Regions from separate parts of the Arthrobacter sp. USHLN218 genome, predicted to be linked through region 2. Evidence: riboswitches for the same ligand, from Rfam matches in the RefSeq annotation. Region 2 holds a riboswitch; each other region holds the start of a gene.
What was found. A riboswitch is a leader RNA that binds a small molecule or an ion and turns the genes downstream of it on or off. The one in region 2 is predicted to bind cyclic di-AMP.
Positions count from the first base shown of each region.

Region 1: it holds a riboswitch for cyclic di-AMP, as region 2 does, so the genes downstream of both, WFH44_RS20480 (C40 family peptidase) here and WFH44_RS04010 (C40 family peptidase) in region 2, are expected to answer to the same signal.
Region 3: it holds a riboswitch for cyclic di-AMP, as region 2 does, so the genes downstream of both, WFH44_RS16910 (hypothetical protein) here and WFH44_RS04010 (C40 family peptidase) in region 2, are expected to answer to the same signal.

Region 1 is NZ_JBBCYT010000012.1:75,482-78,746, reverse strand. It holds gene WFH44_RS20485 (HNH endonuclease) at 1-359, opposite strand, end outside; gene WFH44_RS20480 (C40 family peptidase) at 633-1,412, opposite strand; cyclic di-AMP (ydaO/yuaA leader) riboswitch at 1,417-1,582, opposite strand; gene WFH44_RS20475 (M23 family metallopeptidase) at 1,945-2,541, opposite strand; cyclic di-AMP (ydaO/yuaA leader) riboswitch at 2,732-2,949, opposite strand; gene WFH44_RS20470 (metal-dependent transcriptional regulator) at 3,069-3,265, opposite strand, start outside.
Region 2 is NZ_JBBCYT010000002.1:91,194-94,458, reverse strand. It holds gene WFH44_RS04020 (cytochrome P450) at 1-317, shown strand, start outside; gene bioD (dethiobiotin synthase) at 314-1,117, shown strand; cyclic di-AMP (ydaO/yuaA leader) riboswitch at 1,177-1,347, shown strand; gene WFH44_RS04010 (C40 family peptidase) at 1,351-2,232, shown strand; gene WFH44_RS04005 (hypothetical protein) at 2,417-3,265, shown strand, end outside.
Region 3 is NZ_JBBCYT010000007.1:270,258-273,522, reverse strand. It holds gene WFH44_RS16915 (response regulator transcription factor) at 1-384, opposite strand, end outside; gene WFH44_RS16910 (hypothetical protein) at 556-1,536, opposite strand; cyclic di-AMP (ydaO/yuaA leader) riboswitch at 1,539-1,731, opposite strand; gene WFH44_RS16905 (zinc-dependent alcohol dehydrogenase family protein) at 1,882-2,913, opposite strand; gene WFH44_RS16900 (aldo/keto reductase) at 3,056-3,265, opposite strand, start outside.

The DNA.
Region 1 (3,265 bases), on a different contig from region 2:
TTGGCGTTATTGCACCGCAGGCAGCAGGCCACAAGGTTCTCCCAGCTGTCCTCCCCGCCGCGCGAACGCGGCTTGACATGGTCTACCGTGTTGGCGGTCTTGCCGCAGTAGGCGCACAGGTAGCCGTCCCGGCGCAGCACGCCGCGGCGGGTGACCGTCGTGTCCTGCCGGTACGGGATTTTGATGTAGCGGTTGAGCAGGATCACGGAGGGACGTCCCAGGATGTCGTTCGGTCCGACCACCGGGTCCCCGTCTTCGGCGATGACGCTCGCTTTGCCAGTGAGCACAAGGAGCAGCGCCCGGCGGAAGGTCACTACCGCCAGCGGCTCATATCCAGCGTTCAGAACGAGTGTGCGCATCGCACATTCCTGTTCGTCCGACCACGTCCGGTCAGCGGGATCACTGCTGTGCCCGGCCATGATGTTTCGTCACCGACAAGAGTTAGAGTAAGCGCAATTCGCGGCGCTGCGCTAATTCTTTCCGCTGCCGGACCGGCGCCGCTTCTCGCGGGCATCAGCTGAAACCTTTTGTCGCCACGCATTAACGACGGAACGCCGCACCGTTGCGGTGCGGCGTTCCGTGGACGCGTCGGCCGCCGGGATGCTGTGCAACCGGCCGGCTTAGGGTCGTGCTTAGGCGCTGGGACGGATGAAGACCGGGCCCGAGCCGATGTAGGCGTCGGCCAGGGTCGTGGTGTATCCGGTCCAGCCGCCGTGGATGGCCTGGCCGTTGCCCACGTAGATGGCGATGTGGGGAACGCCGGCTCCGGCGTCGTCGTAGTAGATCATGTCGCCCGGCTGGGGCGTGGAGACCTGGGTGCCGTAGGCGAAGAACTGGGCGGGGGCGAGGTCGCCGACGGAGATGCCTGCGGAGCGCAGGGCGTTCTCGACCATGGCGGTGCAGTCCTGGGAAACGCCGATCTGGCTGTAGGCGGAGGCGACCAGGGCGGCACCGATGCCGCTGGCGGCTACATCGGTCTTCTTCTCTTCCTTGGGGGCCGAGGCAGCCGGAGCTTCTTCGGCGGGTGACTCTGAGGCGGGTGCTTCTTCGGCGGGCGCCACTTCTTCAGCGACAGCTTCAACGACCGGTTCCGGCTCTTCCACCGGCGCCGGCGTGGAGCTGATGCTCGGGCGGTCGAATTCGAGGTCGGCGGTGCTGGAAGCCTGGACGGCCTCGACCTGGATGCGGGAGGGAGCGGAGGCGGCTGCCTGGACGGAGGCGTCGCGCTGGACGGCGGTTGCCTGGGCGGGAACGCCAACGGTCAGGACCAGTCCGGACGCAGCAGCGATGACCGCAGCCTGGCGACCTACGGAACCGGCGTTCGAGGAAACAGCCTTGGAGATCGTCTCCAACGGGCTGGTACGCACGGGGACGGCACGATGGCGACCCGTGACAGAAGTGTTCTTAGACACGATCAATACCTCTCCCCATGCCTGCGAGGTGAGCTGTCGGGTTCGGATGGGAGTCATCCGGCCATGGGCATTTCCGGCAATTGTCCGTAAATGGCCCAAAACTTAACCCCAAGGGTTTCTACTGAAACCCGTAAAGTGGTTCCCCCGCCCCTGCCATGCGAATTTTTTGTGCGAACGGACCCCGGTCGGTGGCAGAGCTCGGCAATCCATCCGGAGGAGCCAAATCATCTCTGCGATTTGGCACGAGTTAGAGAATATACGATCACCGGATATAAGTCACATTCAGATCACAGCGCGGCGACGGAACGATCACGACGGAAGCGTCGCAGGTCGGAACGATTCACCAACTGCGAGCAAAAGCCGGGCTAAACCGGCCGGAAGTGAATTCCGCCACAGCAGCCTAAGCACCGCGGAATCGTTGCGGAATGACAACGGAACGGACTTGGCATTGCGGAGAAAATTCCAGGCAGGGCAGGCCCGGCCATTTCGTCGGATACCGCTGCGGCCATTTCATCCGCCGCCGAGGAAAGGTTTAGAGCCAGCCCTTCGGATCCACCATGTCCCCATTCACGACAACTTCGAAATGGAGGTGGCAGCCGGTGGAATTGCCGGTCGTGCCGCTCTGGGCGAGGAGGTCGCCGCGGGTGACCTTGTCGCCCACCTCGGCACTGATGCTGGTGAGGTGGTTGTAGGTGGTCTTCAGCCCGTTGCCGTGGTCCACGACGACGCGGTTCCCATAGCCGCCTGCCCAGCCGGCTTCGGTCACGGTACCGCCGGCTGCCGAGTAGACCGGGCTGCCGCACGCTGCCCCGTAGTCCTGGCCGGTATGCATTTCCCCGGCGTAACCGGTAACCGGGTTGACCCGGAAGCCGAACGGGGAGGTCATCTTCATGCTGTCCATCGGCTGGGACAGCGTCCCTTCGCTGCCGATCGGCTTGGCGTCTTCCCCGGCGGCCACCATGACCTGCTCGAGCTTCGTGTCCGGGTCGAACGTGCTGCCCAGGCCGGTCCGCTGGAACTGGAGTTCGACCTCGGCCGCGGCAGTGACCGGCTGTCCGGAAACCGCGACCGCTCCTGCTGCCTCGGGCAGGTCCGCACCGGGGGCGGCCGTTCCGGCCGTCGTCGGCAAAATGATAGTCAGCGCCAGCCCCGAGGCAGCGGCGGCGACGGCAGCCTTGTGGCCTGCCCCGCGGAACGACGGCCTCGGTGATGCTGCAACTTCGGCGCGGCGGCGGCCGGTGGCTGCGGTGCGTGGCCGCCGGGCCGGAGCGGGCGCGGCTGAACGGCGCCGTCCCGTTGCTCTTAGTTCTGACAACAGTCTTCCCTCTCCTGGAAGCCTGCGAAGTTAGCTGTCGGGTTCGAGTAGAAGAAACTCGGCCACGCCGGGCATGCGGCATCAGCGGACAAACGCAGCTGGTGCCGAACCCGGGCGAGGCTTCACCCCAAGGCAGCTGAACGGTGCTGCCGTTTGGATGGGTCCTCCGCCCCTGTCGGATCGAGACGCTGATCCGCCGACAGGGTTCGGCTGCGGATCAGGTAACGCCAATGCATCGGCGCCAAGCACCAACTATAGGGGCATACCGCCGCAAGTGATAAATCCGTTATCCAACTCTGTGGATAACGGATTTATCCGTCGTGACCAGGGCGGAGACGTTCCTAGCCCAGGGCGACAAAGATGTGGGCTGCGACTTCGGGCGGAAGCTCGAGGGCTCCATCGATGCCGGGCACACGGACCGAGATGTACTCGCCGGCCGTGGCCAGCTGCAGCTCCGCACCCGGCTTGAGGCCGCCCTCTTCCAGCTGGACCAGCAGTTCCGGGTCCACCTGGATCGGTTCGGCCAGCCGGACGATGA
Region 2 (3,265 bases):
CCTGGCGCCGCGCCGCCGCCCGTGCCACGACGCTGGGCGGCACCGTGCTGCCCGCCGGAGCGGAGATCGTGCTGGAACTCAGCGGCCACCACGGGCCCGACACCGGCGCCACGGCCTACTCGCTGGCCTTCGGCCACGGGCTGCACCGGTGCCTCGGCGCGAAGCTTGCCGAGCTGGAAACCGTGCTGGTCCTCGAGGAGACGGCCCGTGCCCTGCCCGAGGTGCGGCTGCACGGACCGGACCCCGCGTGGCTGCGCCTGCTGTCCTTCCAGAGCCCCCATACCGTCGTCGTCCGGCAGGAGCCCGATTTCCCATGACCACCCCTACACAGCCCGGCCCACAGCCCCTCGAAGCGGACACCGCCCCCGGAATCCGCGGGCTGCCACGCATCATTTTCGTCACCGGCACGGACACCGGCGTGGGCAAGACCAGGACGACGGCGGCGCTTGCCTCCGCGCTGTCCGGCCACCGGAAGGGGCCAGTGGCGGTCTACAAGCCGGCGCAGACCGGCGTGGCTCCGGATGAGCCCGGAGACATCGATGAGGTCCGCGAACTCTCCGGCGTGGACCGGGTCTCCGAAGGCGTCCGGCTGCTGCACCCGATGGCCCCGCCCGCAGCCGCGCGCCGGGAGGGAGCGGTCCTGCCCGGCCTGGACGACCACGTCCGGCACATCCGGGCCGAGGCTGAAACGGCCGCCCATGTACTGGTCGAAGGCGCCGGCGGCCTGCTGGTCGAGCTGGACGGCGAGGGGCATACCCTGGCGGACCTGGCGGCGCGCTTCCCGGACAACTCGGCCACCATCGTCGTCGCCCGCAGCGGCCTGGGTACGCTCAACCACACGCTGCTGACGCTCGAGGCCCTAGGCACCAGGAAGCTGCGCGTGGGCGGTCTCGTGATCGGCTGCTGGCCGTCCGACCCCGACCTCGTGGAAACGGACAATCTCAAATTTTTCTACGGTCTTAATACCCCCCTTTTGGGCGTCGTCCCGGAGGGTACATCCGTCCTAGTCAGGCCGGATTTGCTCGATCAATTCCCAACTGTGGATGAACAGAATCCGAATGTGAAGTTGTCCACATCTGCCCGGATTCGAGTTGGTGGTTACCAAACCGTTATGTAGTGTTGTCGAAGCGTCGGGCCCCTACCCGGCCAGCTCGAGTGGATTGCCTAACTCTGCCACCACAATTCGAGCCCGTTCAGTTACCGCTGGCAGAGGCGGGGGACCCAAGTTTTTCGGGCTTCCACGAAGCCCTTGGGGTTAAGCCGAGGAGTACGTTCCGTACTGCTCCACGGCCGGGTGACTCCCATCCGAACCCGACAGCTCACCTCGTAGGCATTGGGAGAGGCACAACTGTGTTCACGAACAATTCGGCGCGCCACCGCGCCACCCCGGCCCGCAACTTCCTCATCAGCGAGGCCACCAAGTCCGTTTCGGCCAACGCAGGCAAGGTCGGCCGCGGCGCCGCCGTTGTCACCGCCGGTGCCGGCCTGATGCTCGGTGCGGGCATGCCCGCTGCCAACGCCGCCGGCGAGGCCCCGGACCACGCCGCCGCCTACGTGGCGCCGGCCGGTGCCGCCGAAGCCGCCGCCTCCGAGGCCGTGGCCGCAGTTGCACAGTCCGCCGCTTCCTCCCACACCGTGAAGCCGGGCGATACCCTCGGTGCCATCGCCAGCCAGCACGGCGTGGCCCTGGAAGACGTCTTCGCTGCGAACGGCCTGGGCATGGATTCCATCATCTACCCGGGTGACGTCATCGCCCTCTCCGGTGCCGCCGCCGACGCCGCCCCCGCCCCCGCCGCAGAGGCCCCCGCTGCCGAGGCTCCGGCCCCGCAGGTCCAGGCCGCCCCGGCCGGCAGCATGAACGTCTCCCTGGCCAGCGCCGAGATCAGCCCGGCTTCGTCCACCTCCGGCATTGCCGGCATCGCCAAGTCGATGGTCGGCAGCCCCTACGTCTGGGGCGGCACCACCCCGGCCGGCTGGGACTGCTCCGGCTTCACCAAGTGGGTCTACGCCCAGGCCGGGATCAAGCTGCCCCGCACCGCCGCGGCCCAGGCCGCTTTCCTGACCCCGACCAGCAACCCGAAGCCGGGTGACCTGGTGTCGCAGAACGGCGGAAGCCACATCGGCATCTACCTCGGCGGCGGCAAGATGGTCAGCGCCCTGAACCCGGGCGACGGCACCCTGGTCCACCCGACCAGCTGGATGAGCGTCGACGGCTACTACACCGCTCGCTAAAACTTAGGCTTCCGGGCCGGCCCTTCCCCCATAGGCCGTCCCGGGATCACGGAGCAGCTCCGTCGGATTCGTTCCGGCGGAGCTGCTCCTTTTAACCCCCGGAGCCCGGAATTCCCTCTTCCGGGGGACCCGGTCCGCCCGTCCGGGGGATCTCCGGCGCGGCGGGCCTGGCCAGACTGAAGCCATGACTACTTCACCCGCACCATCCCCCGGTCCCCTGCCGCCGTCGGATAGCGTTCCGGCCGCCGCACCCCAGCCGTCCCGCCTACGGGAGGGCGGACCGGTTTCCGCCGCGCCGCTGCTCACCGCCGTAGCCGCGCTCATCTACGCCGCCGCCGCCTTCGCCGTCGTTCTTCCCGGCCGGAAGCTGCCGCTCGCCGACCCCGCCGTACCCGTGGAATTGGCCCCGCTGAACGGTCCGCTCGGCGAGGTGCTCATGTACCTGCTGCCCGCGGGCGCCGTGCTCGGCGGACTGCTGGCGCTGGCGGTCCACGTGCGCCGGCGCCCGCGCCGGCTGCTGGCAGGCGCCGCCGTGGCGTTTGCCCTCCTCTATGCGGCCGCGGTCCTGCTGCTCGCCGTGGACACCCGCATCCTGACCATGCTGGGTTATGTTCCCTTCCTGCTGGTGCTCGCGCTCACCGATCCTGCTGCCCTGCCGGAAAACTACGGCTGGCCGATCGTCGGGCACCAGCTCGTGCTGCTGGCCGGGGTGGCGCTCTGGACCATGACCGCGGCCGCCAGCCTTCGGAAGTCCTCCGGCGCGTGCCTGCGCTGCGGCCGCAATGGCGGCGGCGGCCGGTTCGCCGCCGCCACCCGCCGACGGGGCACGCCCGTGACCATAGCCGCCGCTGCGATTCCCGCGGTCTACGGAGCCACACGGTTCGCGTGGGCGGCCGGGATCCCGCTGGGGATCAGCCCGGAGGTCCTGGCCATGATGCAGGAGACCGGCATGGTCTACGCAGGCCTCGCCCTGGCCTCGATGGCGCTGCTTGGCACGCTCCTGACGCTCGGGCTCCTTTGCCGCTGGGGTTCC
Region 3 (3,265 bases), on a different contig from region 2:
AATTGACGCGTCCAGGTACAGCAGGTAGCCCTGCGCCGGCCCCTCCGGCATGTCGGCCAGGATCCGCCGAGCCCGGCTGGCCCAGCCGGAGGCAATCACGAGGTCGCCCCGGATGAACCACAACAGGCCCAGGTTCAACGCTTTCATGGCCGCTTCGGCCGGCTCGCCACCGTCCAGGAAGCGGTGGTACACCTCCTCGGACAGGGACAGCGATTCCCGGACCTCCCCGACCCACCAGGCGGCGCTGCCCAGCAGGCCAAGATCCGCCGCTGACAATCCGGAGAGCTCCCTGGCGCGCCCGAAATCCCGATAGGCGGCATGCCAGTCACCGCGGGCGTAGGCCGTCCGCGCCGTGTCCACCAGTGCGTTGAAATCGTCCATCATCGGACTCCATCTCAACGGTAATCCCGCATCCGGGAATTGGTCGAGCCGCCGTTGAGCTGCCCGCAGCTCAAGCAAGTACGACGGCGGAACGTGAGTTCCGCCGTCGTACTCCCGCCGCAGGTCCGAGGCAGGGGCGTGCGGGATTCTGTCCCCGCGGACCAGCACGAGGGCCTAGCGGCTGCGTTCTTCCTCGCGCCCGTGCAGATGCGCGCGGATCCAGCGCCAGTTCGGGTCGTCGACGGTCTCGCCGCGCACTGCCCGAAGCTTCCCCAGCGCCGCTTCGCCCTCCGAAGTGCCGATTTCCACCGATACGCCAGGCACGGGAAGACCACCGGGAGCGGTCGTTTCGGTGGACGGAGCAGGCTTCGGAGACACCGACGTCGTGGCCCGCGCGCTGCGCTGGGCCGGAGCGGTCTGGTCGGGCACGGCCCGCTCGGTGCGGGTGGCGGATGCGGTGGGGCGCGGGCTCGCCGGCGCGGACGACGCCGTGCCCGTCGATTCCGGCACCGAGGTCGGGTCCGCGGTGGCGGCCCGGGACGGACCGGTCGCGGCCGCCGCCGTGCCCGTCGATTCCGGCACCGAGGTCGGGTCCGCGGTGGCGGCCCGGGACGGACCGGTCGCGGCCGCCGCCTTGTCCCGGGTCGAGCCGGTGGCCGGGGCGCTCGCAGCCTCCGGCGTCCCCGTTGCTCCCGCACCGTCGCTGGTCGGGACGGCAGCAGGCTCCTCGGCAGGGCCATTCGCTCCTGCCGCGGGGACCTGCGGGGAAGCGGCGCCGGCGGTCGGCAGCACGTCGCCTGCCGCCGGCTTTGGTTCAGCCTCGGTGGAGGCCGCCTTGCTGTCCACCGTGGGCCGGTCGTACGCGGGAGTCGTGCTGCTGGTCGATACCGCTACCGATCCGGTCGTCGTGAACGTCTTGGCGTCCGAGGGGTTGCCCGCGGCATCCGGTTCCGCTGGCTGAATCAGCGGCAGGACCACGGCCGCTGCCAGCCCGGTGGCGACGGCGGCGATGCCGGTGAACGCCACCGGCTTCCGAACCGAGGAGAGTCCGGCCGCAGAGGAGGCTGCGGCGGCGCTTCGGCGGCCGCGAACGCGGCGGCCGGGTGGAACGGCGGAGCCGGCACGCCGGCGACCGCGCGATGAGTGAATCTTCACGGGAATCCTCTCTACACGCCTGAGAAGTTAGCTGTCGGATTCGAGAGAGAGCATCCCGGCGCGGCCGCCGCACAGCAGGAACTGCTTCGGCTGGCCGCACTTCACCCCAAGGCGCCGGTGGCGCCGATGATGGTTCCTCCACCTCTGCCAGTGCAATTGAACGGACAGGTACGCTGGCAGAGTTCGGCGTGCGCACCAGGCCATGGCACCGTCCGGAGCATGGCGCCATCTAACGTATCGCCCCCTGCTGAATCGTTACAAACCCGTGACATGTGTTCGTGCTCACGCACGCGCTGAGCAGGCAAAACGCAGGTCCCGGGGCCATTGTCGGTCCCGGGACCTGGGTCACGGGCGAACGAGTACCTTCAGGGCTTCGCGGCTGGCCATTGCCCGATAGCCTGCAGGCACGTCGTCCAAGCCAATGGTCCGGTCAAAGACCTTGCCCGGTTCGATGGTGCCGTCGAGCACGAGCGGCAGTAGTTCGTCGATGTACGCCCTGGCGGGCGCGACGCCGCCGGTGAGCGTGATGTTGCGCATGAACTCGGGGAACCCGAGCGGCACGTCGGAGAACTGCGGTGCCCCGACGCGGCTGATGACGCCGCCGTCACGGACGACGCCAATGGCCATCTCGAGCGCAGGCTTGAGGCCCACGGCTTCGAGCACGGCGTGCGTGCCCTCGCCGTTCGTGAGTTCCTTGACCCTGGTGATGCCCTCCTCACCGCGTTCGGAAACCACGTCGGTGGCACCGAATTCGCGGCCAAGGTCCGTGCGGTCCGGGTGCCGTCCCATGAGGATGATGCGCGAGGCGCCCATCAGCTTGGCGGAGATGACCGCTGAGAGGCCGACCGCGCCGTCACCGATCACCGTGACCGTCTGGCCTGGCGCGATGCCGGCCTTCTTGGCCGCATGGTATCCGGTCGACATCACATCGGAGAGGCTCAACAGTGACGGAATCAGCTTCTCATCGAAGCCGGCAGGGACAACGACCAAGGTCCCGGAGGCCTGCGGGACACGGGCGAATTCACCCTGGCCCCCGTCATCATGTCCGCCCCAGTGGGCCCCGTGGCGGCAGGAGGTCTGCAGTCCCTCCCGGCAGAAATCGCACGTACCGTCGGAAGCGACGAACGGTGCGATGACGAAGTCCCCGATCGCTAGGCCGGTCACCTCGGATCCGAGTTCTTCGACGATGCCGACGAATTCGTGACCCATCCGCGCGCCCTCGGGGGTCTGCGGCATGGAGGCGTAGGGCCACAGGTCGCTGCCGCAGATGCAGCCTGCGACGATGCGCACGATCGCGTCGGCGGGTTCCTGGATGGCGGGGTTGGGGACGGCTTCGACGCGCACGTCTCCGGCGCCGTACATCAGTGTTGCTCGCATGGTGGGGTTCCTTAGTGGTTGTGTCGGGTTTCAGTCAACACCGGGCATGGATCGCCTGGGAGTGCCTGTCAGTACCCCCATGAGTGCCGGCGTGTTAAGCCGGCCGGCTTCGATGGAGTCGGGGCCGGTAGGTTGCCTGTGGTTAGCGGTCGCGGTCGATGGCGGCGTCGAGCCCGGCGGAGAGGGGTGCGCCGACGAGGTCGAGGGCGGCGAGGGCTTCGTCGATCCGCCGGAGGTCGTTCGCGGTGAGTTCGAGGTCGGCTGCGGGCAGATTGTCGTCCAGGTGGGTCAGGTGTGTGCCGCCGGGGATCGGCACGACCCAGGGTTTCTGCGCCAGCAGCCAGGCGAGGGC